DNA from 3 places in the Alteromonas sp. W364 genome. Region 1 is predicted to be linked to each of the others. Evidence: predicted binding sites of a transcription regulator. Region 1 holds the regulator's gene; each other region holds the start of a gene.
The links. Region 1 encodes LexA, which represses DNA repair genes until DNA is damaged. Its sites were predicted from a motif close to TACTGTATNNNNATACAGTA; they were not measured.
Positions count from the first base shown of each region.

Region 2: the regulator LexA is predicted to act here: its motif matches at 5,269-5,288, upstream of uvrD (DNA helicase II).
Region 3: the regulator LexA is predicted to act here: its motif matches at 8,226-8,245, upstream of RM556_RS05455 (YebG family protein).

Region 1 covers NZ_JAVRID010000007.1:86,453-96,567, reverse strand. Annotated here, with positions in the region: gene RM556_RS12445 (hypothetical protein) at 1-255, opposite strand, end outside; gene RM556_RS12440 (SURF1 family protein) at 257-1,078, opposite strand; gene RM556_RS12435 (DUF2909 domain-containing protein) at 1,150-1,383, shown strand; gene RM556_RS12430 (cytochrome c oxidase subunit 3) at 1,428-2,327, opposite strand; gene RM556_RS12425 (cytochrome c oxidase assembly protein) at 2,329-2,895, opposite strand; gene ctaD (cytochrome c oxidase subunit I) at 3,007-4,632, opposite strand; gene coxB (cytochrome c oxidase subunit II) at 4,645-5,760, opposite strand; gene lexA (transcriptional repressor LexA) at 6,136-6,756, opposite strand; gene plsB (glycerol-3-phosphate 1-O-acyltransferase PlsB) at 6,919-9,354, shown strand; gene RM556_RS12400 (1-acyl-sn-glycerol-3-phosphate acyltransferase) at 9,664-10,115, shown strand, end outside.
Region 2 covers NZ_JAVRID010000003.1:100,998-111,112, forward strand. Annotated here, with positions in the region: gene RM556_RS05815 (HAD-IA family hydrolase) at 1-118, shown strand, start outside; gene cysE (serine O-acetyltransferase) at 154-966, opposite strand; gene RM556_RS05825 (two-component regulator propeller domain-containing protein) at 1,027-4,926, opposite strand; gene uvrD (DNA helicase II) at 5,333-7,513, shown strand; gene RM556_RS05835 (DUF2007 domain-containing protein) at 7,564-7,860, shown strand; gene RM556_RS05840 (efflux RND transporter periplasmic adaptor subunit) at 7,994-9,088, shown strand; gene RM556_RS05845 (efflux RND transporter permease subunit) at 9,094-10,115, shown strand, end outside.
Region 3 covers NZ_JAVRID010000003.1:17,155-27,269, reverse strand. Annotated here, with positions in the region: gene rng (ribonuclease G) at 1-871, shown strand, start outside; gene RM556_RS05475 (YhdP family protein) at 868-4,731, shown strand; gene RM556_RS05470 (carbon-nitrogen hydrolase family protein) at 4,724-5,554, shown strand; gene tldD (metalloprotease TldD) at 5,551-6,996, shown strand; gene RM556_RS05460 (MBL fold metallo-hydrolase) at 7,021-7,794, opposite strand; gene RM556_RS05455 (YebG family protein) at 7,833-8,123, opposite strand; gene RM556_RS05450 (HAD-IA family hydrolase) at 8,352-9,005, shown strand; gene RM556_RS05445 (helix-turn-helix domain-containing protein) at 9,172-10,115, shown strand, end outside.

The DNA of each region.
Region 1 (10,115 bases):
CGCATTCTCACAAGCAACATCGCAACTTTCAGGGATGACGTAAGACAAACGCCAATGCGGTTCCTCACTGGTGTCTACAAATACGCTACTAGCATCAATAATAGGGTCGAGTAACTGTCCTCTGTTTGTAGCACCTTTATTAAACCAATCATTATCAAGCGCTAATTTGGCAAGAACAACGGGAAGAATGAAAACGACAATAAGCGCTAGGGCAGTGAATTTCGTTTTCTTCGATGATGAGTTTTTTGCTTGCATCTTATGTCTCTTTATTATTTTTAGAATGGAGGAGTTTCATTAAACTCAATAAGTAAATAGTTAAGGCTGCAATACCTAAACCAAACCATTGAGCGGCATAACCCAAATGTTTTTCTGGTGCCATCACGACCGGTTGCCACTCTCTGACAAACTCGGTTTGCGGGTTTTTATCAATATTGATAATAAACGGAAGCAGACTTTTGTCACCGCTTAATTGCAGGTGTTCTGCAGCTTTTGCTAAGTCTAGTTGCTGTAGTAATGCGGGAAATTCGCCGAATGAGATGTTTGTTTCCGATACCATGGCGTTATTCGACGGGTACTTCACTACGCCGCGAAACACGTTATTTGTACCAGCGATTAACGCTAGATCTGCCTGGGGAATGTTTGGCAACTCTCCTCTGATTCCTGAACCACGTAACCAACCTAAATTAGCTAGAACAAAAGTGGGATCAGACGACGCTCCTTTGCTTATTTGGCTTGAAAGGTCGCTATTAAGCTTTATTGGAACAACAACTTCAAAACCGACTCGGCCTTCGTTAATTTTATTATCGATGTAAAACAGCTTGTCTATGTTTGCTTCGCCGATGACTTGAACAGGGTAATCTTGAATATCTTCTGTTTGTGATGTTGTACTCTCTTCTCCCGCGATCAACATCAATTCAGATAGCGTATAAGCTTCGCTTGTTCGTCGTTCTTCGATTTGGGCAAGACGCACGTCTTTTTCAGCTTTTCTATCCAATTGCCAGATACCTAAGCCAAACATAATGACAACACATACCAAAGTGATTAAGGTAGGTATTATAGGTAATTTACGGAGCCACATATTCGTTAATAAACCTTTGAAAATTCTTTTTGCCCCGCAAAAGAAAGAATAAAAATAATAGGAGCGAGTGCATGTTAGTTGTGAAAATTGTCATTGGTGCTTTGTTGATCTTTATGGTGGTCAGCTTGTTCAAAGCTATGGTGATCATGTTGAAAAACAAACAAGATGAAAATATGAGTAAATATATTGGTAGACGAGTACTTGCTTCGGCGCTCATCATTGGCATTATTTTGCTTGGTGTTGCAACGGGATTGATTAAACCGAATCTTTCACCTTATCAACAGCAGGCTACTCAAACGGAGTAGCCCATTGTTGTTTATTTACTCAACAATGTCAGTAGCTTATATTCTTAAAGAATATAGACAAAAAAGAATAACATTACCCACACTACGTCAACAAAATGCCAATACCAACTACCCGCTTGGAAAGCAAAGTGTTCTTTCGGCGTAAAGTGCCCCTTCAATACTCTAAAAAACAACACAATGAGTATTATTGTTCCCAAGGTAACATGCATTCCATGGAAGCCTGTTAACAAGAAGAAAGTGTTTCCGTAGACGCCTGAATCGAGCGTGAGGTCGAGATCACGATAAGCGTGAATGTATTCTTGCACTTGCAAACCCAAGAAAATACAACCCAATAGGATAGTAATTCCTAACCATACGGTTAGCTGTGTTCTTTTGTCTTTTTCTAGCCCTACGTGTGCAAAGTGCAGTGTTACTGAGGACGCTAGTAATAAGGCCGTATTGATTAATGGCAGTCCAGTCCAAGGCATAGCTTGCGTTGAAGGTTCACCTGTTGTTATCGCATCAGCAGGCGTAACAAGAAGAGGCCATGTGGCTTCGAAACCGTTCCATAACACTTCGTTGGTGCTGACATTATTTGATGCCCCGCCTAGCCATGGGATCGCGATCGCTCTGGCATAAAACAATGCACCAAAGAAAGCCGCAAAGAACATAACTTCAGAGAAAATGAACCAGGCCATACCCTGACGGTAAGATCGGCCCAACTGAGCGCTATACAAGCCACTCATTGATTCGTCGATTTGGTTTTTAAACCAACCTGTGATCATGATAAGCAATAACGCTAAACCGGCTAGCAGAACATAAAAACCAAAGCCTTCCGTTCCATTGCTATTTTCGATTACAAAATTACCAGCGCCAACTGCTATTAGAAACAAAGCCACTGCGCCCACGATGGGCCATATACTTTGTTCGGGCACATAGTATTTTTCGTATTGTTCTTGAGCCATTTTATTCTCCATTAGCTGTATTCATTGCTACTTCAACAGCGGGTTGTACCTTTGCAGATATGTCATAAAGGGTATATTGCAAAGTAAAAACACTTATATCTTTGGGCAATTGTGGGTCAACGTAGAATTTCATCGGCATGATGGCTTCTTCGCCTGATTTCAAAGGTTGATGTTTAAAACAAAAACACTCTGTTTTATTCACGTAGAGCGCAGCCGTACCAGGTGACACGGATGGAATTGCTTGAGCAATAATGTCGCGGTCTGATGGGTTTCGTACGTAAAATTCGACTTCACCCATTTCGCCAGGATGCACACGCACTACAGCTGTTTGTGCTTTGAACTCCCAAGGCATTCCAGAGTGGGTACGGGTAATAAACTCTACCTTAATAGTGCGCGATTCATCGATCACTACCGACTCATACACAGCCGCTTGATCCGATGGCTTACCGTTGATACCGGTTAAGTCACAGAACACATCGTACAGAGGCACTAATGCGAAGCTGAAACCCAACATACAAACAACAACTAATACCAAGCGCTTTACTGTTTTCGCATTTTCAGCTGCCATTTCAGCGCGCGTTTTGGGCGCCGTAGACGCATCAGCACTACTTGCTTCAGCGTCTCTAGCCGTGTCATTAAGCGATTTATCTTCAGGATTCATCGTCTCAACTACCGTTTCTTATTTCACTACCGGCGGCGTTTCAAACGTATGGTAAGGTGCAGGTGACGGGATTTCCCATTCTAAACCTTCAGCCCCTTCCCAAACTTGGTCGCTAACAGGCTCACCTTGTTTCTTACATGCCTTGATAAGCAATACTAAGAAAATAAGCTGAGATAATCCGAAGGCGAAACCACCGATACTGATCCACTTATTGAAATCTGCGAATTGAAGCGCATAGTCAGGAATACGACGAGGCATACCTGCTAGACCCACAAAATGCATAGGGAAAAACAACACGTTTACAGAAATTAGTGAGCACCAGAAATGCCACTTAGCTAAAGTCACGTCAAACATCTTACCCGTCCATTTCGGTAGCCAATAATAGACAGCCGCCATGATAGAGAAGACCGCACCTGTAACCAGTACGTAATGGAAGTGAGCAACAACAAAGTAGGTATCGTGATACTGGAAGTCGACAGGTGTAATGGCCAACATCAAGCCAGACAAGCCGCCAATCGTAAACAGCACGATAAAGGCAATAGCAAACATCATTGGCACTTCAAACGTTAATGAGCCGCGCCACATTGTCGCTACCCAGTTAAAGACTTTCACGCCTGTAGGCACCGATATCAACATGGTCGCGAACATGAAGAACATTTCCGCGGCCACTGGCATTCCGGTGGTAAACATGTGATGCGCCCAAACGATGAACGAAAGAAGCGCGATCGAAGCGGTTGCATACACCATAGAGGCGTAACCAAAAAGTTTTTTACGCGAAAAGGTAGGCACAATCGCGGAGATGATACCGAAAGCAGGTAAAATCATAATGTATACTTCTGGGTGACCAAAGAACCAGAAAATATGCTGGAACATCACTGGGTCACCACCACCGGCAGCGTCAAAGAAGCTTGTTCCGAAGTATTTGTCGGTCAGTACCATCGTAACCGCACCGGCTAAGACTGGCATAACAGCAATAAGTAAAAACGCCGTAATCAACCACGTCCATACGAACAGCGGCATCTTCATGTACGTCATGCCTGGAGCACGCATATTTAAGATGGTAACGACAACGTTAATCGCGCCCATGATTGAGGAAATACCCATAATATGCACAGAGAACACAAACAAGGCAGTGCTGTCGTTACTATATTGAGTAGATAAAGGCGCATAGAAGGTCCAACCGAAGCCAGGGCCACCGCCTTCCATAAATAGCGATGAAAGCAGAATTAAAAAGGCAAATGGCAGTATCCAGAAGCTCCAGTTATTCATGCGAGGTAAAGCCATATCCGGCGCACCTATCATCATTGGTACCAACCAGTTTGCAAGGCCGGTAAAGGCAGGCATAACTGCACCAAAGACCATAATTAACCCATGCACTGTTGTCATTTGGTTGAAGAAATCAGGTGAAACAATTTGCTGTCCTGGTTGGAAGAGCTCTGCGCGAATAACCATCGCCATTGCACCACCCACGAGGAACATAATGAATGCGAACCACAAATACAATGTACCTATGTCTTTGTGGTTAGTCGTAAACAACCAACGGGTTATCCCTGTTGGAATATGATGCTCATGATGATGGTCGTCGTGTGCGCCATCACTAGCAGCGTGAGTGTCTTGGCTATCTTTTACTGTATCTGTACTCATCGTGATGACCTCCTATTGACCGTTTATCACAGCGTTGACGTCTTTAGCTTGCACCATGTCGCCAGTGTTGTTGCCCCAAGCATTACGCTCGTAAGTCACTACCGCCGCAATCTCAGACATACTCAACTGCTTACCAAACGCAGGCATGTTGTTTTTGCCGTTGATGATGTAATCAATGTGCGCTGGAATGTTTTGCTTCTCTAATGCAATCGCGCTGCCTTTCAAAGCAGGGAATGTGGGTGGAAGACCTTCACCGTTTGGTTGGTGGCAAGCGACACAGGCAATGTTGTAAACCTTCTCACCTTGGGTCATTAGCTCTTCCATACTCATATTCATCGCAAGTAAACGTTGTTCTTCTTCTTTTGCACGTATGGCAGCTAACTCTTGCTCTTTTATCCACGCGTCGTATTCTGCCGGCTCTTTTGCAATGACTACCACCGGCATAAAGCCATGGTCTTTTCCGCATAGCTCTGCACATGCACCACGGTAAATACCAGGTTCGTTAACATTCGCCCATGCTTCATTGATAAAACCAGGGTTAGCATCTTTCTTAATTGCAAAATCAGGCACAAACCATGAATGAATTACATCATCTGAAGTAATTAGGAATCTCACTTTTTTGCCCGTAGGGATGACTAAAGGTCGGTCAACTTCAAGAAGATAATTTTCACCTTTAGGAAACTTATTTTGAATTTGCTCTCGCTGAGTGGCCAGCAAAGAAAAGAATTCAACATCTGGGTTTTCTTGGTACTTGTAATGCCACTTCCACTGGGAGCCAGTGACTAGTATAGTAATATCTGCTTCGCTGGTATCCTCCATCGCCATTAAGGTTTTCGCCGCGGGCCAAGCCATAGCAATAAGGATAATGAAAGGGATTACTGTCCAAAGCACCTCAACCTTTACATTCTCGTGAAAGTTCGCTGGCTTAGCGCCCACTGACTTGCGATGAACTATCATGGAATAGAACATAACGCCGAATACCAAGGCACCAATGACTACACAAATCCAGAACATTAGCATATGTAAATCATATACTTGTGCACTGATATCGGTAACGCCTTCGCGTAAGTTAATATCTGATCGTTCCGCAGCAGTCGTCGCGATTGCCGGATTGCTAAGCGCCAGCATAGCGCCTACTAGCAACGTTGAAATTCGCTTCACTCTGATACTCCTTTGCATAACAACATTAGAGCGCTCAATTTTTACACTCCAATGTAAAGGTTTTGTTATTATTTTTAATGATATGTAAATCAATGCCTAATGATTAAACAAAGTCCCTACTTAGTCTAGTGTTTTTTTGCAATTTGAATGAATATGGTTATTCCCTATTTGCTTAATGCGCAATAAATAAACAATAAAGAATTGATAAGTAACTCAAGCAGAGACGGAATTAATGAAGAGGGAAGAAGCGATTGATTTATTTAAAAAAACCCAAGAACCGGCTGAAAGCGGTGCTTGGGTTAGTTGGGTATATGTCGAGTAGAAAGAAGAGTTAACTCATGTTTACATCCAATCAGAGTTACGAATAACACCAACTGCAATACCTTCTATATTGAATGGTTGTGAAGCTAAATCGACTTTAATCGGTGAGAAAGCGTCGTTTTCTGCATGTAGTAGTACTTGGCTTCCGCGTTTTTCAAACCGTTTTACCGTAACATCCTCATCAACACGAGCGACGACAACCTGACCGTTATGAATATCAGTTGTTCTGTGAACCGCTAATATATCGCCGTCGAGAATACCGATGTCTTTCATACTCATGCCATCGACTCTAAGCAAAAAGTCGGCGCTTGGCTTGAACAAATCTGGGTCGACTTTGTAATGACACTCTACATGTTCTGTTGCTAGGATGGGTTCACCCGCTGCAACACGACCAATTAACGGTAAACCTTCTTCCACTTCATCTTCAAGTGCACAATTCAGTTTAATACCGCGCGAAGTACCCGGCATAATTTCAATCACGCCTTTTTTCGCCAGTGCTTTTAGATGCTCTTCCGCTGCGTTAGCAGATTTAAAGCCTAAATTTCGTGCAATTTCTGCGCGAGTTGGGGGCATACCCGTGTCGATCATGGTGCTTTTGATTAGGTCGAGCACTTCTTGTTGTCTTGGAGTTAGTGGACGCATAAACAGCCTGTTTTTCTATACAGTTAGGTGTAAGTATATACAGGATCGAATAAATGGCAATCATCAATTTGTCTTTTGTTACGTTTGTTTTTCAAGGAATTAATATAAATTATCGCTGTCATGTTATTATTGTCAGGTTAATTTTTATATTAGGAAGAATACATGAGTGGCGTACGCGCTTTTTTGCGAAAGCTTTTTACACTGCCAATTCGCTGGCTAATTTCAGTGAAGAGTGTGCCTACTAACATCGAGTCAGAGCTCGGTATTGATAAAAAGAAGCCCCTTTTATACTTAATTCAAACTGAATCGATTACCGATTTAGTTGCCTTGCAATTGTCAGCTGCAGGCTTAGGTTTACCCAATCCCATATCGCCCATAGGGTTCTTAGGTGAGGAGCATAAGCGCTGCTATTATATCAATCGTCCTCAAAGCCTATTTTCCCGAAAAGTAAAGAAAACATCTATTGAAGACGTATTTACAAAAATGTTTCTATTACATAGAGAAAATCCCGAACTAGACTTGCAGGTTGTGCCTGTATCAATATCTTGGGGTCGCTCAGCAGGCAAAGAGTCCTCCGGATTCGCGCAATTACTTGCTGATAGAGCATCGCCAAGCTGGTTACGAAAGCTATTCATTTTACTATTCTTAGGTCGTGACAACATCGTTAGTTACAGTAAAGCTGTGTCCACTAAACAGATGGCCCAATTACATGGCTCTAACCAAAAGATATCTCAGAAGCTAGTACGAGTAGCGAGGACTCACTTTCAGCGAAAACGTCAAGCAATGTCAGGCCCAACGCTTTTAGAACGCTCGACTCTATACAATTCACTTCTCGGTGCCGACTCTATTCAATTGGCCATGCAAGAAGAAGTCAGACAAAAAAACATCAGCCCTGATGAAGCAAAGAAAAAAGCCTTAGCTTATATTGATGAAGTTGCGGCCGACTATCGCGAAGGTCTCATTCGTATAGGCGATAGAGTGCTTGGGCGTATCTGGAATAAAATATATAACGGCATACATGTCGGACACGCTCATCGCGTGCGAGAACTGGCTCAAAACGGCCACGAGATCATTTATGTACCGTGTCATCGCTCACATATGGATTACCTATTATTAACCTATGTTATTTATCATGAGGGCCTAGTGACTCCGCATATCGCTGCAGGTATTAATCTAAACTTTTGGCCAGTGGGTAAGATATTTAGACGTTGTGGTGCGTTTTTTCTACGTCGCAGTTTTGCCGGTAACAAACTCTATACCGCTGTGTTTAGAGAATACCTAGAATTGCTATTTAACAAAGGCTATTCAGTTAAGTACTACCCGGAGGGCGGGCGCTCGAGAACAGGTCGCTTGCTACCACCAAAGACCGGCATGCTTGCAATGACCTTACAAGCCGCCTTAAAAGGTATCAATCGTCCAGTCTCAATTGTCCCTGTTTATCTGGGCTATGAGCACGTTATGGAAGTAAAAAGTTACCAAAAAGAATTGAAAGGCAAGTCGAAGAAAAAAGAATCGCCAACACAAGTTTTCTCTGCCATTCGTAAGTTGAAAAATTATGGTCAGGGCTTCGTAAACTTCGGCGAGCCACTACTTATTAATCAATTCTTAGATGAGAACGTGAAAGAGTGGCGCGATGTTAATGTGGATGATCCAGATAAAAAACCAACGTGGTTAACGCCTGCCGTGAACAAGCTTGCAGATACTATTATGACGCGAATCAATCGTGCCGCGGCATTGAATGGTACAGCTTTAGTAGCGCTATGTTTGCTATCGTCAAAAACCCAGATCATGAGCGAGTCAGAATTAACTCGCGCTATCAGTGACTACCTCGAACTTCTTAAAAACGCACCGTTTAGCGGCGACTTCACCATGCCAGACGAAGACGCTATCGAGTTGGTTCAAACAACACTGGCCCTAAAGCGTTTTGAACAGTCGGAAGATGAGTACGGCAAACTCGTTGCGACAAAGCCTGACAATGCAGTATTACTCACCTATTACCGTAATAACATCATGCATGTTTTTGCTTTGCCTAGTTTAATTATGGCGGTTATTTTCAGTGCTAAGAAAAAAGAAAAAGCCGCAATCATATCAATCGTTGAACGCATGTATCCCTTGCTGAAACGCGAGTTCTTCATGCATTTGTCATTAGAGCAAGCGAGTGAGTATGCCGACACATTGATATCACAGATGAAAGCCCAAGGCTTGTTAGTACAAAGTGGCCGCTACTTAGCGCCACCAGCTTCCAGCGACGATAGTTTCCATTCTGCGTGGTTACTCAGCCGAGCAATGCAAGAAACTTGGCAACGCTACGCAGTTGTACTCAGTGTGCTTGAGAAAGAGAAGTCACTCGGCCGTACTCAACTTGAGAAACAGAGCTGTGTTATTGCCGAACGTCTTTCAACCCTTTATGGCATGAGTTCACCTGAGTTCTACGACAAGAACGTATTGGGAAGTTTCGTGAATGCCCTACGAGAAAATAAGCTGCTCACCACACTTGATGATGGCACGCTTGAATTCTCAGAAGACAGTTTAGCCATGAAAGAAGTGATTAACGAGTTGGTTTGGCCGGAAATAGTGCAGCATTTGGAAAAGATCTGAGGCTTGTCATTCCTGCGAAGGTATGTCATTCCTGCGAAGGTATGTCATTCCTGCGAAGCTTTGTCATTCCTGCGAAGCTTTGTCATTCCTGCGAAGGTATGTCATTCCTGCGAAGGCAGGAATCTAGGTCCCCGCCTTCGCGGGAATGACGGTAGTAAGCGGGAATGACAGTAGTAAGTGGGAGTGACCATAGTGGGCAGGGATCTAGGTCCCCGCCTTCGCGGGGACGACGGTAGTAAGCGGGGACGACGGCAGTAGGCTGGAATGACGGTAGTAGGCTGGAATGACGGAAAGACAATAAGGCTAGGAATGACCCACAAATTTGACAAAATAAAGCCATTTAGTAATGCCGAATTAAGCACTGTGTTGCAAAGGCTAGCGAATAAGAAAGACTTCATCATGACCTTGGTTAAATTCAAGTTTGCGAAATGGCCAAGGGCAAGCTACCCATTGCTAAGCCTGATAACGAAAATGTTTATCAAGCGTAAATTCGCAGATATAAATTCGCTCTCAGAATTTCAAATTCTAGTCGAACCATACATGCGTCGTATGATAAAAAAGACGTGCGCAGAGCTCACGGTCTCGGGCTTAGATACGCTCGGTTTAAGCAAACCCTGTCTATTTGTCAGTAACCACCGAGACATCGCTTTAGATCCTGCTTTCGTTAATTGGGTTTTACATATTAATGGTCAAGATACCGTGCGCATTGCTGTTGGCGATAATTTACTACACAAAGACTGGGTTGCTGACCTCATCAGACT
Region 2 (10,115 bases), on a different contig from region 1:
TGGCTTTTCAACGGCTTGGCACGCATGTGACCGCAAGATGGACATTAGGTCTGAGCCAGTGAGAGTATTACCAAATTTGGAAATACACGAACTCGAAGAGCTTACTTACCTGATTTGATTGTGTGCAGAATAGAATGTTTGAAAGTATAGCGCCTAACTCTCGGCGCTATCTTCCAATACGTTCTGTTTCATTGAATCACAAGGCATTGTGCAATCAGGTTTTCCAACAACTTTCGCAGGCACACCGACTACCGTCACGCAGCAAGGCACATCAGACAACACCACACTGCCCGCGCCAACTTTTGAGCCTTCACCAATTTCAATATTTCCCAAAATTTTCGCGCCAGAACCGATCATCACCCCTTGTCGTATTTTCGGGTGGCGATCACCTTGTTCGTTACCGGTGCCGCCTAAGGTGACATTTTGTAAGATAGAAACGTTGTCTTCAACAACCGCTGTTTCACCAATAACAATACCAGTGGCGTGATCAAGCATGACGCCTTTACCTATCACTGCGGCTGGGTGAATATCGACGCCAGAGGCAATAGAATTACGGCTTTGAATAAACAAAGATAGGTCAGTTCGGTCTTTGTGCCACAAATAGTTTGCTAGTCGATGAATTTGTAGAGCATGGAAACCTTTGAAATGGATGAGTACAGTTAAGAATGAAGACACTGCTGGATCGCGGCTCAATACAGCTTGTATATCAATAATTGCCGATTCAACCATTGCTGGGTTTAGCAAATAAGCTTCTTCAAAAATCTCGCGCACAGCAATCGCTGGCATAACATCATCAGAGACCTTGTTGGACAAAATGAAGCTCAAGGAAGATTCAAAATTGTGATGGTTGATGACGCAAGCGTGGATGTATGAAGAAAGCATTGGCTCTTTTGCAGCAACGTCAATTGCTTCGCTCTTCAAAATTTTCCAGAAGTTCTCACTTGAGTGAAAGGTACTAGGTATCATGTCATCATTCCGTCTTGTTTAATGATATGTGTGATATCAAAGCATAGTGCTTATATGCACTTACGCAATATTCTTCTTAATTTCGTTAATGAGGGCTAAGTAGTCATCTTGTATTAAATGCATGTTTTCTCCACCCGCTTTTATGTTCTTTTCTAATTGGGTTGCCATTGTGCTCAAGTTATCAAAGCCAAACAACTGTGCTGCCCCCGAAAGCCTGTGGGCTCGGTTTTTAATCGCCTCTATATTCTCATCTTTCGCGCTTGCTTCAAACTCCACAAGTTCATTCTGAAGGCCAGTTGTAAACTGCGCGACTAAATCAGACATGTCTACATTGCCTAACACTGACGAAGCTCGGTTCATCGAGTCATCATCTTTGCTACCAAAGAAGGTTGCAATAGTGGATATGAGCAAATGTCGGTCAATAGGCTTTTGGATATAACCGTCAAACCCAAGTTCAAAGTATGCTTCCACTTCGTTTTGCATCGCATTTGCCGTTAAGGCTATGATGGGCTTTTCGCAGCCAAGCTTTCGCAGCTCATTGTATGCTTGTATACCGTCCATTCTTGGCATTTGAATATCCATCAGTACCACTTCGGGTTGATGCTCTTTATACAGCTCGGTGGCTTCATAGCCGTCCTTCGCTGCATAAACTGTTAAGCCTAATTTACTGAGTAAGCGTGAAATTAGCCGGCGGTTGTCTTCATGGTCCTCAGCTAAGAGTATTTTACCGTTAAACAAAGGTTTTGCTGAGAGGGTATCGAAATTCAGCGTCCCCTGAGGTAATTCTTTATTTCCGCTAGTCATCGGAACAGGCATACTAAAAGTAAACACGCTCCCCTTATCCAATTCACTGCTAACGGTAATATGACCGCCCATTAAGTGAGCTAGCTGGTTCGATAGATGAAGTCCAAGTCCAGAGCCACCGAAGCGGCGGCGAATGCTGCTATCACCTTGAGTAAAGCTGCCGAATATTTGTTGAACTTGCTCATCGCTTATGCCGATGCCGGTATCAGATATATGAAACGTTAGCTGATTCTTTTCTAGTACAACCTTCAACTCAACGCTACCTTGTAACGTGAACTTTAAAGCGTTTGAAAGTAAATTGATCAATATTTGCTTCAAGCGTAAGCCATCGATGTGCACCACAAATGGTTGTGGTAAATTCTCATGCAAAGAGAAAGATAAGCCTTTTGTTTTCGCCTGCATCGAAAACATGGTGTTGATGTTGCTCAATAATATGTGCAGGTCCTGAGGTGAATACTCAAGCTCAAATTTATTCTCTTCAATTTTGGTTAAATCGAGAATATCGTTCAACAGTGCTAACAAATACAGGCTACTATCATGAATGATTTCAACCTCTTTGTAGATATCTTTAGGCTCAACATCTCTGCAAATAATCGCTTCAGCTTGACCAATAACGGTTGTCAGAGGCGTGCGTATCTCATGGCTCATATTTGCTAGAAATTGCGTCTTAATTCTGTTTGCTGCAGCTAGCTTGCTAGACTCATTGGCGATATCTGCCGTTTTCTCCGCAACCTGCCTTTCTAGTTCAATCACCGCTTGTTTTTGGCGCTGGATATATATCAATATTCCTAAAATGAGAACGCCGGCGTAAACGCCAAACATCCACCCTCGCTCCCAAATAGGCGTTGCAACAGTAACATCGACAGCGAGTTCATTGTTATACCAAAGGTTTTGTTTGATCCGAGACTTAACACGGAAAACGTATTCTCCACCATTCAAATTGGTATACGTGGCAGACGTGTTACTACCATTTTCAATCCAGGATTCATCAAAGCCCTCGAGCATGTAGCTATATTGAATTTGGCGAGCATTGAGTAAATCAAGTGTGGCAAATTCAAACTTAATATTAGACTGATCGTAGTCAAGTTTTGCACCTAACTCGCTAACCTCATTGATATTAAAATCTTCGGAACTGCCCAAAACTTCAAAATTAGTTAATTTGGTACCTTCATCGGACTTATTGTCCTTAATGACCAAGGGGTCGAAGAAAAAAACACCATCACGGCTGGATAAAAAGATTTTCTTGTCAGTAATAGTTGATGTGGGATTATAGAAATAACGAGACCCCGGCAAACCATCGCGTTTGTCAAAATGACGCATTTCTTTGGTTCTAGGATCTAAGCGGCTGACCCCTACTGCAGTCACTAACCAAAGGTATCCGTTTTCGTCTTCGTCTATAAATCTAACGCCCTGGTTGTCACGCTCATTGAAAAAGTCGCTCACCAATTCTCTTTCGCCCGAAGTCAGATTTACTTTAAATAAGCCTATCTTATTTCCAAGCCACATATTATCTTGCTGATCTAGGTAAAGTGAGTAAATGAGGTTTGCTAATCCTTCATTTTCAGAGGAGTCGTCTCTAGCATCACCTATTTTCGTAAAGGAATATGGTTGGATATCAACCAAAAAAAGTGTATCACCGAAAGACAGCCACATTCTGTTCTTGGGACCTAAATAAACCCGAGAGGAGACGGTTTCAACAATTTGACCTGCGGATATATCATCCAAGGTAAAAAACTCAAACTCATTGTTAGTATAGTAAACAACAAATAAGCCAGACTTAGTGACGACCCAAAGGTTACCAGAATCGTCAGTTTCTATATCGCGAATATCATAAAATGAATCCTGCAAATACGGTGGCGGAAGAACTTCGCTTTTATGTCCATTAGTGTCCACTCGGAATAGCGTTTGCGAACCCGTATACCAGATGTCACCTTGTTTCGATTGAGCTATGAATCGAATGGCCGAAATTGATTCGCTAGATTGTTTATTAAGTACAGAAGTAAGTGACTCGGTGCGCGGATCCCATCTTTTTAACTCTCCCGCTGAAGTTCCAATCAATACACTATCATCGTTTGCACGCTTCAATATAAATGCAGAGTTAAGAGAAGGTTCCTCTATTGCACTAAAAATGCTTTCCCGCGTTATTTTATATAAGCCAACGCCTTCGCAACTTAACCAAATTGTACCTTGGCGATCCTCAAACAATGTTTGACCACAGCGGTCGTCAAAATCCAATGGTACTTTCTTGAGCGTCTTTGCATGTTCTGTAAAACTATAGACCCCATTGTCAGTCGTCACCCAATATTCATTGAAACTAGTTTTAATCATAGAGTAAATTGCACCCAAGCCTTTACTGTTTTCAGTAGGAATTGGAGTAAAAGTTTCAGTTCTGAGATCGAAGCGTACAATACCATTTTGTGTGCCTATGAAGAGTACTTGGTTTTTCCCCTTCACCAGCCTTCTGATTTTGTTCAATTCTGAAAGCATAGAGTCACTTTCTGGATAGTAGTGCGTAAATAGTTTAGTTTGAGTGTCGAGTTTGTTTAGGCCAAAATCTGTGGCTATCCAAAGAATGTTTTCTTCAGTTTGTTCAATATCCCATATACGTGGGTCAGAAGTGCCGTTAGTTTCACCATCCAATTGAGGAAAGCGTGTGAAATCTTGTGTACCTTCGTGAAATTGATGTAAACCCGCGGTGTATGTGCCAGCCCACAATTGATTGTTACTGTCTTGGTGGAGAGATTGTACAAAATTGCTGCCAATAGCTCGCTCATCTTCCGGTGAAAAAGTGAATTTCGAAAAGGTTTCAGCATCCTTATCAAATAAAATGAGTCCCCCCCCCCAACTACCGATCCACAAGCGCCCTTGTTCATCTAAGTAGAGGTTTCCGGCATTATTATGTGGTAAGGATGAATCGTCGTCTGAGTCGTGGAGGTAAGTAGCTACATTCTTTCCATCATATCGAAGAACGCCATTGTATCCGGTTCCTAACCAAAGGAAGCCGTCTTCGTCTTGTACCATAGAGAAAATAATTGAAGAAGAAATGCCATCATTTTCATTCAGTAATTCGTATTCATACTCTACCGCTGCAGCGGCGCGACCAGCTAACGCCACAAGGTAGAGCAAACAGAAGAAAGTGAGAATGCGATTAAACAACTAAAATCCCTTGGGCAGACCAGTAAAATATCTCAATCTACTTTGGCTAATTAAAACGACACTTTGCAGAAGTAATGCTACGAAAAACCGATATTCACAGGTACTACCACACAGCCCTCAGTATAACTGAATAAGCGAAACATGAAAGACGAAAAGCCTGAAGCACGCGGCAAAACCCTTTCCGAATCACACTCGAATAAAGTTCGACTCAGGAAGCTAAAACTACAAGCTTTTTAATTAGAAAACAATTGATTAGCCTAAGTTTTTGCGGAATAAATTAGATTCACCGTGAAAGTAGCGCTGTAAGCAGACTCAGTAGGTTTACAGTTCGCATGAATGAAGTGCTGTATAAACACACAGGTTTATTGCTATACTGCGCCCATCCACAAAAAATATGAAGTGAATAATGGACGTAACGCGACTCCTTGAAGACCTAAACGATAAACAACGTGAAGCGGTGGCAGCACCAGCAACTGATACTCTAGTGCTAGCGGGTGCTGGTAGTGGTAAAACTCGAGTACTTGTTCACCGTATCGCATGGTTGATGGAAGTAGAGTCTGTTGCGCCTTATAGCATTTTGGCTGTGACGTTTACTAACAAAGCAGCAAGAGAAATGCGAGGGCGAGTCGAACGGCTAATTGGACAAGCGCTTAACACAATGTGGATTGGTACGTTTCATGGTTTGGCACATCGACTCTTGCGCTCTCATCATGAAGAAGCAGGCCTACCTGAAAATTTTCAAATACTAGATTCAGACGATCAATATCGGCTAATTAAGCGTCTGTTAAAATCAATGAATTTAGATGAAAAGCATTGGCCGCCAAAACAGATACAGTGGTACATTAACGGCAATAAAGACGAAGGTTTACGTGCTAAAAACATAGAAACGCATGGCGACCATACTCAGCAAAAAATGAAAGAAATTTATATTGCCTATGAACAAACATGCCAACGTTCAGGCTTAATTGACTTTGCTGAATTGTTATTGCGCGCTCATGAGCTATGGGCAAATAATCCGCAAGTCTTGCAGCACTACCAAAAACGCTTTCGCGCTGTCTTGGTGGACGAATTTCAAGATACCAACAACATTCAATATGCTTGGTTGAAACTGTTGACCAGCAATACCGACAATAACAATATGATGATAGTGGGTGATGACGACCAATCAATCTATGGTTGGCGTGGTGCCAACGTTCAGAATATTTCTCACTTTTTAAGAGACTTTCCTCGCGCAAACACAGTAAAGCTAGAGCAAAATTATCGCTCAACATCTAATATATTGAATGCAGCCAATGCCGTTATTGGTCATAACCCTGGACGTCTCGGCAAAGAGCTTTGGACTGAGGGTGGCGAAGGCGAAAAAATCAGTTTGTATGCAGGGTTCAACGATCTCGATGAGGCTCGGTTTATTGTTTCCCAAATCAAAAGCCAACATGAGCAAGATTCTGCTTTGGCCGACTGTGCAATCCTGTATCGAAATAATGCGCAATCTCGAGTGTTGGAAGAAGCGCTACTTCACGAAGGCTTAGCCTATCGTATTTATGGCGGTTTACGCTTTTTCGAACGCCAGGAGATTAAAGATGCTTTGGCTTATCTACGACTAATAAATCAGCCAATTGATGACGCCGCCTTTGAACGTGTGGTCAATACACCCACTCGTGGTTTAGGCGACAAAACATTGTCAAACATACGTGTATTTGCCCGTGAAAATGACATTTCAATGTGGCAAGCAAGTAGCAAGATGCTTGCACAGAATATGCTTTCAGGCCGCGCTGCTAATTCATTAAAAGGATTTGTAGAGATGATCCTACAAATGACACAAGATGTGAAGGACCTTGCACTCGAGAAAAAAGCAGATCATGCCATGAAGCACTCCGGTTTGTTCGCCATGTATCAAGCGGAAAAAGGTGAAAAAGCCAAAGCTCGTGTAGAAAACTTAGAAGAACTTGTTACCGCTTGTAAGCAATTTGAGGCGCCAGAAGACGCTGAAGAAATGAGCCCATTATCCGCATTTTTAGCTCACGCCTCTCTTGAAGCGGGTGACGCTCAGGCTGATGCCAACCAAGATGCTGTGCAGATGATGACCATTCACACTGCTAAGGGACTAGAATTTCCGTTTGTTGTTTTGGCGGGTGTCGAAGAAGGTATGTTCCCTAGCCAAATGAGTAATGATGAGCCAGGAAAACTAGAAGAAGAACGACGTCTTTGCTACGTTGGAATGACCAGAGCAATGCAACGACTCGTTATCACCTACGCCGAAACGCGCCGTTTGTATGGTCAAGATAAATATCATACAGCCTCTCGTTTTATTCGAGAAATTCCAAGTGACTACATTGAAGAAGTACGTCTACGTACGCAAATTAAACAACCAATCCATAATCGCTTCAGTTCAGCCACTTCCCACGCTGCTTTTGAAGAAAGTGGATTTAAGTTAGGCGAACGCGTAGAGCACAAAAAGTTCGGTGAAGGCACTGTACTGAACTATGAAGGTTCTGGCGAACATGCCCGAGTTCATGTGAACTTTGACTCGGTGGGCACAAAAATACTCATGCTTGCTTATGCTAAACTCGTGAAAATCGCTTTCTAAACTTTGAGCGTACCTAATCTTATCAATACCTAAGCGGAGGTCGAAACAGTATGAAGCTAGTTTATACCAACGAAAACAACATACTAGTAAACCATGCAAAGAATATCCTGGAGAACGAGGGTGTTGAAGTATCGCTCAAGAATGAACATGGCTCTACTGGAATGCACCCTCAGTTCATGTTCTTGGAGGTATGGGTAACCAATGATGCGGATGAAAAAAAAGCTAAGCGCATACTTGAAGAGATTGAAAACCCACCAGAAACTGAAGAGTGGGTATGTGCGAATTGCCAAGAGAAAAACGACGCTTCATTTGAACTCTGCTGGCACTGCCAAGCACCGGCAAATTAATAAAGCATAGCTGCACTGAACTAAAGCGGAAACTTAAAGGTAAAAGACTTGTGATAAGTGAGTTGTAGACTATCATTGACCAATCTCACTTTTCTATCTACTTAAAATTTAAGTCTTTCTTTAGGAGCTCTACATGCGCTGGCGTGCTTGGTTACTCACCTTCGTTTTTGTTTTTAGTGTTATTGGCCTATTAGGTTTCGTCAAGTTCAACCAAGTCATGGCTGCTATCGCTTTCGGAAACTCCTTTCCCGAACCAAGTGAGACTGTCAAAGTCCAAACGCTCAGTGAGTCTAACTGGCAACCGACCTTAAACATAGCGGGTAGTGTCCTGCCGACCCGCAGTCTCGAAATTCGAAACGAATTGGAAGGCATTGTGACCTACATCGGTTTTGCATCAGGTGGTAAAGTAAAGGCTGGGCAGGTTTTGTTAAAAATGCAGGTTGATGATGAACTGGCGCAGCTAGATGCCATCGATGCAGAAATAAAAATTGCAGAGCTTGACGTCAACCGATTTGAAAAGCTATTGGAGCAACGAGCATCTAGTCGGGACCAATACGATCGTGCCAAGGCGCAGTTGGCTGTCGCTAATGCTAGGAAGCGTTCGCTTGAAGCCATTATTGCCAAGAAAACCATTGTTGCCCCTTTTGACGGCCAAGCTGGCTTACATCAGCTAGAAGTTGGTGCATTTTTGTCTGGTAATACCTTGGTCACTAAACTCATCAGTGATACCAAGACTGTTTGGGTCGACTTTAATATTCCACAAGCTTATTCAAATGTAGAAGTAGGCTCGGTTTTAAGAGTGAGCTCCAGCATTCTCAATCTGCCACCCACTGCAGCTAAACTCATTGCTGTTGATCAAGAAATCTCAACCCGCTCTCGGAATATGCGAGCAAGAGCAGAGCTAACTACCAGCGATTTTGCACTAAAGCCTGGCGCAATAGTGACTGTTTCTTTGCCGGTCGGCAACACCGAAACTGTTGCTCGCTTACCTACTAAAGCCATTCGTTATGATGCTTTCGGCACCTATGTGTTTAAACTCAATAAAGATGAGAACGATGATTACCGTGCCAGTCGCCAAGTGGTCAAAGTGATCACAACTGAGGGCGAAACAAGCGTGCTTAAATTGAGCGAAAGTCCTGGCTTAGAACTAGGAGATACAATAGCGACACAAGGTAGCTTTAAACTGCGAAATGACATACTCGTTTACGTTGATGACGGAAGAGAGTAAGTCGAATGAATGACCAAAAGCCCGACTTGGGCAAGCCAACTATCATGGATGTGTTTTGTAAACGTCCAGTATTATCTATCGTTCTTTCTTTGGCGCTTGTGCTTGTAGGTATAAGAGCAGCAATCGACTTACCCATTTTGCAATTCCCTAAAATTGAGAGTGCCTCGTTACAGATCACGACGCCATATGTGGGCGCGTCTGCAGAGGTCGTACAAGGTTTTATTACCGAACCGATAGAACGAGCTGCGGCTTCGGTACCAGGCGTCGATTATGTCGATTCTCGCACCACACCAGGAGTGAGCACGGTAACGGTCTGGCTGCGACTTGGTGTCGATAGTACCCGAGCGCTTGCAGAGCTCTCATCTCGACTCGATCAAATTCGATTTGAACTGCCCGAGGGAGCAGAAGACCCAGCGGTGCAGGTTGTGCGAGCTGATAGACCATTTGCAGTATTTTATCTCACGGTTAACTACGATGAGATTGAGGCCGGTATGTCACGTATCGAAGTGACTGATTACCTGTCGCGACGCGTAGTGCCCAGCTTATCGACTATTCCAGGAGTACAGCGCGTTGGCTTAGAAGGTGGCCGTTCTCCAGCGATGCGAGTATGGCTTAATGCAGAGAAAATGGCAGCCTTAGACGTGGCAGCGGATGACGTTTCCGCAGCTTTGCGAGCGAACAACCTCATTGCCACAGTCGGACGCACAGAAAACAGTTCACAACGTGTTGGCTTGCTCACTGACACCTCTCTAAGTAGTGTTGAAGAATTTGAAAACCTTGTCATTCGCCAAGTAGATGGCGCGCAAATTCGTATCAGAGACATCGCTGACGTGCGACTGGGTGAAGAAGAAGGCCAAGTTAGCTCACGTTTAGATAAAGACACCGTGCTGTATATTTCAGTATGGCCTTTGCCAGGTGCAAATGAGATTGAAATTGGCGACCGTTTGTATGAAATGCTCGACAAGATCAATCCAACACTTCCACAAGGTTTAAGCATTACTGATGGCTACGACGGCACTCTGTATAT
Region 3 (10,115 bases), on a different contig from region 1:
TATGACCAAGAAGATGTCTCATGTGTTGTATGAAGACTTGCCGCTTGCGCGCAGAGTATTGCGTGACTTTGTTGGTACTGAGCTTGATCGTATTCGCATTGATTCAAAACTGTCATACACAGAATTACAAGAGTTCACTAAGGACTACGTCCCTGAGCTGAGCGAAAAACTAGAGTACTATAAAGGTGAGCGTCCAATATTTGATCTCTACGATGTAGAAAATGAATCCCAGCGAGCGCTCGAGCGTCGTGTCGACCTAAAGTCTGGGGGCTATCTAATTATTGACCAGACCGAAGCAATGACGACAATTGACATCAACACGGGTGCATTTGTTGGTCATCGAAACCTTGAAGAAACCATTTTCAATACGAACATTGAAGCGACCGTCGCCATTGCACGTCAACTGCGTTTGCGCAACTTAGGTGGCATGGTCCTAATTGACTTTATAGATATGATTGAACCTGACCACAAAAGACGTGTCTTACATAGTCTAGAAGTGGCAATGAGCAAAGATCGTGCGAAGTCGAACATTCACGGCTTTACGGCACTCGGCTTAATTGAAATGACACGCAAGCGCACACGCGAAAGCCTAGAACACATTTTGTGTGGTGAATGTCCCGCATGTAAAGGTCGTGGGAGTATTAAAACCGTTGAAACCATCTGTTTTGAAATAATGCGTGAAATAGTGCGTGTGAATAGGGCGTATGATGCTGATAAATTCGTCGTCTACGCTTCTCAAATTGTAGCTGAAGCGCTTATGGGTGAAGAATCTCATATGTTGGCCGAATTGGAAGTATTCGTGTCAAAACAAATCAAAGTACAAACGGAGTTGTTGTATCATCAAGACAAATTTGATGTGGTAATGATGTGAACAAATTTTCCAGCGTAGCAACCTATTTAGTCCGAAAGTTATGGACAGTAGTGGCTATCAGTTTAGTGGTTTTCGCTTTACTGATGAGCTTGTTACGCTATTCCCTGCCCTTACTGAATGACAAAAAGCATTTATTCGAAGAGTTTGCGCAAACTGAATATGGTGTAGCGCTGCAGATAGAGTCTATATCGGCTTCTTGGCAAGGTATCGGGCCGGCCATTGTGCTGAACGAGGTCAGCCTTGAACAAAATGAAAAGTCCCCCCTTTCCCTGAATATCGAAAATATTTATATTGAAATAGATTTTTGGGATTCATTACTCACTGGCCAAATCTCCTCTAAAAACTTCAGCCTAGATGGCTTGCTATTAGACCTAGACTTACAAAGAATACAAGACGACAGTAGCACTGACTTTCCTATTATGGACGCACTTGAAGGCTTATTCCTAGAGCAGCTACAAACCTTTTCGTTGGTGAATAGCGTGGTCAGTATTAGCGGTGAAAATAACCGACAGTCTTTCAATATTCAAAACCTTTCATGGCTGAACAAAGGTGAGCGTCACCAAGGTTCAGGCTTAATGAAAGTATCTGAACTTGCTAATAACTCTGCCGTATTTGTGATTGATTTAGTGGGCAATGCGAATAACTTTGATGGCACTATTTACGCGAAAGCCGATGAGCTCGATTTATCACCCTGGGTAAATGAGTTTTCCGCACTGGAAAGTGAGCTTTTAGAGGGGCGCGCCAACTTTGAATTCTGGGCGGATATTAATCGTCGTAAAATCACGAAGGTATATGGAAAGATAAAACCAACCCGCTTTATTTGGAAACAAGAGTCTGTAGACCTGAGCAGTGGTATCGATTCGGGAATATTTGTGGCCCAGCCGAAAGGTGGTCGCTGGCTGTTCAATATAAAAGAACTCAAACTTTCAGTGTACGACCAAGTATTAAGTACAGATTGGAAAGGCTCTCTGTCGAAAAGTGGTGAGTTGCAAATTCAAAGCGCCAGCGCATTCCCAATCAAACCTTTGCTACCCTTAACCGGGCTGTTTAGTAGTGAGCTCAATAGACAATTGCGCGATATGGACCTTTCAGCACGCTTAGATAAATTAGCCATTCAAAAACGACCTAATGGCATATCAGCATGGGCTGAAATTAATCAATTAGCTTGGCAACAAAATAAAAACGTCCCCGGCATGTCCGACCTTGCAATGACCTTCGCTTGGCAAAAAAATGTGGGCGCAGTGACGCTCGAGGGTAAGGATGTGAATGTTGCAGTGGGGGAAGTCTTTGACGATGATCTTGTGGTCGACAATCTGTTACTTCCTCTGCAATTTTACCAAGATGATGATGCGTGGCATCTGGGTGCTAAAGGCTTTGACATTGAGCTGCCAGAAACGTCAATGGGTGGCAGTTTTGAGTACAACTTTAGCAATCAAGTGCTGAATTCTGTGAGCACGGTAAAAGCCTTAGATGTATCACAAATCCAGCGCTTTTTGCCAAATGAGCCGCTTTTAGGAAAGGAAGTTAAGTCCTTCTTGAGCCGAGCATTCTATGCTGAAGGTCAGGTGGAAGAGGCGCGCATCTTGTGGAGTGGCCGCTTTGCTGACTACCCGTTCACAAATAATGAAGGTGTGTTTCAAGCACAAGTAGATATCCGAGACGCAGATTTTTTATTTGACAGAAGCTGGCCATCGATTACAAATTTAGATTTAGACCTGCATTTTGAAAATTTGGGTTTAACAATGAAGAGCAAAGAAGCCAAGTTGGGCGAAATCGACGTGCGTGATATCAATGCATACATCCCACTTCTGACCAAAGGCGCCGATTTGATTATTGAAGCGGTAGGTGTTGGCAATGGCTATGGGATTTCACAGGTTTTTGCGCAGAGCAGTTTACAAGATGGGCTTGGTCGTACACTGAGCAAAGACGTGTTAGTGAGTAACGAAATAGAAGCACAGCTGTCAATTTACGTTCCCCTAGATGATACAAAAAGTACTTCGGCGAGTGGAATCGTCACCCTAAACGATAATTTTGTGCAAATCCCAAGTTTGCAATTAGCTTTAGAAAACACCAAAGGTCGACTCATTTTTGACAATGACAAAATTTGGATTAATAGGCTGAAAGCAGAACTTTTAGGCCAGAGTATCGCTGTTGATTTTAAGGGCGAGCAAGCTAACGATGAGTATGTATTAGATATTGATGTTTTGGGAGAGAACTGGGACGTCAGCCCCTTAGTTCCTTATATTAGTGAAGAGCTAGGAAGCTACCTGAGCGGTGAGAGTAGTTGGCAGTCGAGTATTGATGTGGCTTTGGGGAAAGACGCATATGAATATACAGCAACGGTATTTTCTCAGCTAGATAGCATAGACTCTGTGTTACCAGCCCCTTTTGATAAACAGTCGAGTGAATCCAAGCGCTTATCGGCTGATATCAGCGGCAACAAACAAGCATCAAATATTAAAGTGACTTTAGGCGATGAAGTCACGTTTGATGGTATTTTACCGCATAAAGAAATGCAGTTTAGCCGTGCGCATTTGGCCATAGGTGCAAGCGATTTTGTTGGGCGAGGTGTTGGTTTTAGCATCAGTGCGAACCTGCCAGAAATACAACTCTCTACTTGGTATCAGAGCATCGCGGCACTGCTAGCTGGAGTGCCCAGCGGTGATGAATCTGAAGACGCAAAGAAGGCTTTATTTGAAGCTCCGCAGCGTATTTTTATCGAAACAGATAACTTGGTAGTTGCAGGCCAAAGTCTATCGGATGTGGATGCAACTGTGAAAACAATCAATAAAGATTGGATTATTGATTTGGTATCCGACCAAGCCAAGGCACAAATCACCTTTCATCAGCGCTGGGTCGAAGAGGGTATTGAAATCAATGCTGATTTTGTACGATTCAACGACTGGCTCGCTCAAGAACAAGATTTAGGCCCTGAAATTGAACCTCAGTCTTTACCTCGGATCCGTTTGAAATGCGCAGATTGTGAAGTGTTTGGTAATGACTTAGGAGCTATTAGTTTTGAAAGTTTTCCGAATGACGATGGTTTGCGTTTTGAGAGCTTCAGCCTAGAAGGCCCCAATGGCAAGATTCGCGCTAGTGGACAATGGTACAAGCGCAACGGTGACCACTATACATTCATTAATGGCGATATGAATAGCAGTGATTTTGGCGCATTCTTGAAAGACTTCCAATTTGATTCAGGTATCAAGGACAGTGAAGCCAGGATGAATTTCACAGCCACTTGGAAGTCGTCACCTTTTGATTTTTCTTTCGAATATCTTGATGGCGAAATCGATTGGCAGTTAAGCGATGGTTATATCACCGAACTGAGTGATAAAGGCTCCCGTATCTTTACTTTGTTAAGCTTAGACTCACTAGTCAGGAAGCTCAGCCTCGATTTTCGTGACGTCTTTGCCAAAGGTTTCTTCTATGATGAAATGCAAGGGACAGTGCAAATAACTGAGGGTAAGGCAGATACTCGCGATACAAGAATCGATGGTGGTGCGGGCGAGATGGAAATTTATGGCTACACAGATTTAGTATCCAAAGAGCTAAACTACAACGTCAGTTTTACACCTAACGTCACGGGGAATTTACCGGTATTGGTATACTTTATGGTAAACCCGCCAACAGCGCTCGCTGCACTTGCCTTGGACCAAATGCTGACATCAGCTAAGGTTATTTCAAATGTGAATTACAGCGTGACCGGCACCATCGCTGACCCCATTATGATAGAGACGGGGCGGGAAAGTACCGAGGTTGAATTACCGGCACGCCGAGATGCCCTGCCTGAAGAAATTGATGAATTCATTCCACCGAGCCCGGAAGATACCTTGATGATGGAGGTGAATGATGGATGACCTTATTGCGATTCAGATCACGTCTGGTCCCAATATTAATGCTAATTTGGATGCTATAGAAACTGAGTTAGTAAAGCTAGACCATGACTCCGCACTGGTCGTTCTGCCTGAGTGCTTTGCCTGCTTTGGCGCCGGTGATAAGGTGCTGATGTCGATAGCCGAAGAGATCGATAATGGACATATCCAAACGCGTATTGCGGCACTGGCAAAACAATATAACAAATGGATTGTAGCCGGCACCATTCCTGTCAAAGCGCAGCAAGGTGAAGTAGGTTACGGGGAAGATCGCTTTTACGCCGCTAGCCTTGTGTATGATAATCAAGGACATCGCGTCAGGCGCTATGACAAAATCCATATGTTTGATGTTAGCGTAAATGATAACACCAACGAATATCGTGAGTCGGCGAGCACACTGCCAGGCCAGCATGTTGTCTTTTTTGAAAGTCCATGGGGCAGGGTTGGGCAAATTGTATGTTATGACTTACGTTTTCCGGAGCTTGTTCAGCGAATGGGGCAAATCGACGTTTTAGTGGTTCCAAGCGCTTTTACCTTGAAAACAGGAGAGGCTCATTGGCATGCATTACTCGCTGCTCGCAGTATTGAAAATCAATGTTATGTGATAGCGGCTAATCAGACTGGCGTGCACAGTAATGGCAGAGAGACCTATGGTAACAGCTGTATCTATTCTCCTTGGGGAGAGCTACTGGCCAATTTACCTGAAAATCAAGGAAAGGTTGGTGCTCGATACCAGCATGACTTACTATCTAGTATTCGGCAGTCAATGCCCATTCAAACACACAAAACACATAGGACAGCATTTTGAGTCATTCAGTTGAAGAAAATTTATTAGGCGCGTCGGGTATCGATAGAGCGCAGTTAACTGGTCTACTCGATGGTATCTTGTCCCATCAAACTAATTTTGCTGATTTGTATTTCCAATCCTCCCAGCATGAAAGTTGGGTTTTAGAAGACGGCATCATTAAAGATGGCAGCTATAACATTGAGCGTGGCGTTGGTGTTAGAGCTATTTCCGGTGAGAAAACCGGTTTCGCCTACTCCGATGAAATTTCGTTTGCTGCGTTAAATGACGCATGTAAAGCGTCTCGAGGCATCGCGCCAAGCGGTGGCACACTGAAAATTCCTCAATTTGAAGGGTTAAGCAATACACCGCTTTATACCGCTCAAAACCCTTTATTGGCAATGCCAGATAACGAAAAGATAAGTCTATTGAAAGCCGTGGATACTTATATTCGAAAGCAAGCTCCACATGCAAGCCAAGTCGTCGTTAGCCTCAGTGGTGTATATGAAGAAGTCTTGATTGCAGCGAGTGATGGGACCTTTTCTCAAGATATTCGCCCATTGATTCGATTGAACTGTTCAGTGCTTTTAGAAAAAGACGGTAAGCGCGAACGCGGAAGTGCTGGGGCTGGAGGTCGACGAACTTACGACTACTTCCACACTAGCTTGGCAGATAATAAACCTCTATTTGAACAGTTGGCAGATGATGCTATCCATATGGCTGAAGTCAACTTAGCTGCAGTGCCAGCACCAGCTGGGCTGATGCCTGTTGTGTTGGGTAGCGGTTGGCCAGGCGTGCTATTGCACGAAGCGGTTGGTCATGGGCTCGAAGGGGATTTCAATCGCAAAGGTGCATCTACATTTAGTGGAAGAATAGGTCAGCAAGTTGCCGCAAAAGGCGTGACTGTCATTGACGATGGTACCTTAGCGGATCGTCGTGGATCATTATCGGTTGACGATGAAGGTGTAAAGACTCAACAGAATGTGCTTATTGAAGACGGCATTTTAAAAGGGTATATGCAAGATAAACACAACGCTTCTCTAATGGGCGTGGCGCCTACAGGAAACGGTCGTAGAGAGAGTTATGCTCATTTACCTATGCCAAGGATGACAAATACCTACATGCTAGGTGGCGAATTTGCGCCTGAAGAAATTATTCAGTCTGTCGAAAAGGGTATTTATGCACCTAATTTTGGTGGTGGGCAAGTTGATATTACCTCAGGCAAATTTGTATTTTCTACATCAGAAGCTTACTTAATTGAAAATGGTAAAGTAACAACGCCAATTAAGGGGGCTACATTAATTGGCAATGGCCCTGAAGTGATGCAAAAAGTATCCATGATTGGAAACGACTTGTCCTTGGATATGGGCATTGGCGTTTGTGGTAAGGATGGTCAATCTGTTCCGGTTGGTGTTGGCCAGCCTACACTGAAAGTAGACGAACTGACAGTTGGTGGAACAGCTTAAGCTGCCTTTTAACTCATATTAACCTTAGGACTTGTTCCTAAGGTTTAGTTTGTTCTTCGACACATATCCTTTCAACATCTGTTTAATTGCCATTTGGTTGGTTTCTGGTGTCTCTGGCGCTTTAGTCAATAAAGACTCATAGTCTTCAGCATCCAATGAAATTTCTTCTGCATGCGCCATCAAAACCGAATTAGGCTGCATTCTTTCAAGTTTTTGCAATGATGCTTTGTAAAGGTGAGGAATGTGGACCGGAAAGGGAGGCGACAACTCTTTTTTTACTCTAACGATTAAATCGGCTACATAAATTCGCTTACTTGGCATGTGCATTACGGACAAATCTCTGTCGGTATGACCCGGCGTCTCAAAAACGCTCCACTCGTCGAACTCTGGAATCTTATCTCCGTCGTTCAGGTGATAATCTGGCTGTAAATAGGGAGAATACCAAATGTTTCGCTTAGGTCGCTTCATTTTGTTTGCCACCCAGTAAGCTAAACCGATATCCATCAGGTGAGAGAGTCGACCTTGTAAACCACGATACCATTGCGTAGTTTTGTTCGCGCTAACGATCTTACAACCTGTTGCAGTTCTGAAGTGGTGTGCACAACCAGCATGATCGGGATGCATGTGAGTCACTACTACAATGCGGAGATCACTTAGCGGTCGTTTTAGGGTGTTGGCAAAAAACGCTTTCACCGTGGTAAAATCTGCTCGAGAACAGCCGTCGAGAAGCATGCACTTATCGGGATATTCGACCAAATAGATATTTTGGATAAAGCCTTTAATGCGGTGAATTTTCACTGACGCAAGATACCTCTAATGGTGTCAGTAATCGCTTACTATTTCTTGGCGGCGCTTAATTCAACTACATCAGCTGACTCTACTTCTAATATACTATCCGCTTCAGCACCTTTCATGATCTTCATCACTGAGTCTTTGTTCTTAGATAATAAAATACCAAGCTCTTCAGAAACGCTTTCCGTTAGCTCAACACCTTTAGCTGCTAAGTAAGCGCTAAGGTTGTCGGCAACCTCTAACATTTTGTCATACTTGTCGGCTTCTTTTTTGTCCGTTGTCACCAATTTCTCAACTCCTTTATGCTGAACTACATACTGAGTGATAACTGCCATATTGGCCTCCATTATTTATTTAATATTTTAGTGACCATGAGAGTTACTACAAACACAATCTTCTAAAAATCGACACTGCTTTTAATACAGAATACATTAATGCACTGTATAAATAAACAGTTTGTTAATAACTTTGGTATGCTCTACAAAACTGTGTATAAAACATTGCAATACGAAACAACATTTTTCAACTAAGCGCACACCCAACTTAGTTCCATTGTTAGAAAATTGAACCAAAATAAGACTACTCACGTTATCTTGGTTGATACACTTATTGCAAAAACTCAAGGACATCTTATTTTTTCTTTCGATAACGTCAGCGGGATCATATTCGACCTAGATGACACTTTAGTACAAACCCAGTTGAATTTTGCTGCAATAAAGAAGGACATTGCCTGCCCACATGATGCAGATATTTTAACATTTGTTGAGACTATCGGGTGTATGGAAACAAAAGCAAAAGCGCATCAAATTATTTTGGAACACGAATTGGATGACGCGCTCAGTTCCACATGGATGCCTGGCGCTGAGAATTTCGTTCAACAGGCGCGAGCAAAGCAACTTCCACTTGCGATTGTAACGCGCAATTGCAAAGCCGCAACGAACACCAAAATAGATAAAAATAAGATAGACATCGAACTCGTCGTTACTAGAGAAGATGCCCCTCCTAAACCAGATCCTAGCGCATTACTCCAGATTGCTGAGCAATGGCAGTTGCCATGTGAAGAGTTGGCGTATATTGGTGACTATAAATATGACATCTTTGCAGCACATAATGCGAACATGCAGGCTTGGCTGTATACAAATTGTGCAGAATCAAATAAGTTTGAAGATTGCTTGCGTTTTATATCTAAGAATAACTTATTGTTTCAACAAGCATAACTATCACTTGCCTGGTATCAAGCAAAATTCATACTTTCGTTTAATGTCAAAACTGTTTACTCTTTGCGCTCTCGCTGTATATATACACGCCTTAAGGCCAGTTGTTTATGTAAGGAAAAGTGAGCACCATAGCCTAAAGGATTAAGTTACACACACAGGAAGTACCGTGTTTTTGCAGTTTATAGATATTTTTCAACACCCATTGAGCAGTGTTTTATTCGACACTTTTCTCCTTGTATTGCTTGTCATCACCTTGTTTCGTGCCCAGCGCTATCGGCTTGCTTTGTATAGGGCCAAGAATCAATATACAAATGTTATCGAGCAGAAGAAATCTGCATTGGAATTAGTCACGCAGCAACAATTAAGCATTAACGCTATTGGCAAGCAAATGAGGGTAAGCTTGTCGCAAGAATTAGGTAAGCAAAGTGCATACCTTACGCAGCCTTTTGTTGACCAAGATCGTAGGCAGAGTAGTCGCAAAAACTGGAACAATATTGTACAACTTTCAGAACGTCTGCAGCACTTTTCACTCCGCGAACTTAGCCGTCCCATTAATCGAACTACAGTAAGCACCTCATCTGTGTTGCAGGCGAACACAGATTTTTTAAAATCAATTTGTTGGTCTTACAATCAAACTTTATTGTTGAACAATGGTAAGCAAGCGTACTTGGATCTTTCGGTTGGCGTGCTAGATAAAGTGCTTCGGGGTTTACTTCATGCAGTTGCAAAAACCTCTGATGCCAATACGGAACTGACTCTTACTACTCAGTGTGACGGCACTCACTATCATATCCGATTGACCGGTTTTGGTGCTGGTTTAACTGACCTTGAGGTCAAAAAGATTGGTTTTTCAGCGAAGGCGAGTCCAAATCTGCACTACAGTAAAAGAGCTTACGATGCAGAGAATGATGTGAACTTAGCCAGTGCACAGCGAATGATAGAATCTAATAATGGCAGTATTAAACTCGTCAGTGCAATTAACTACATGACCACGGTTTTCATTACCCTGCCAATCAACGCGTGTGACGTAGTTTCCTTTAAAGATGCCATAACAGCGAGAACGGAAGGTCTTAATAACGATGCATCTCAGCTCTCTATTACGAGTGCCGC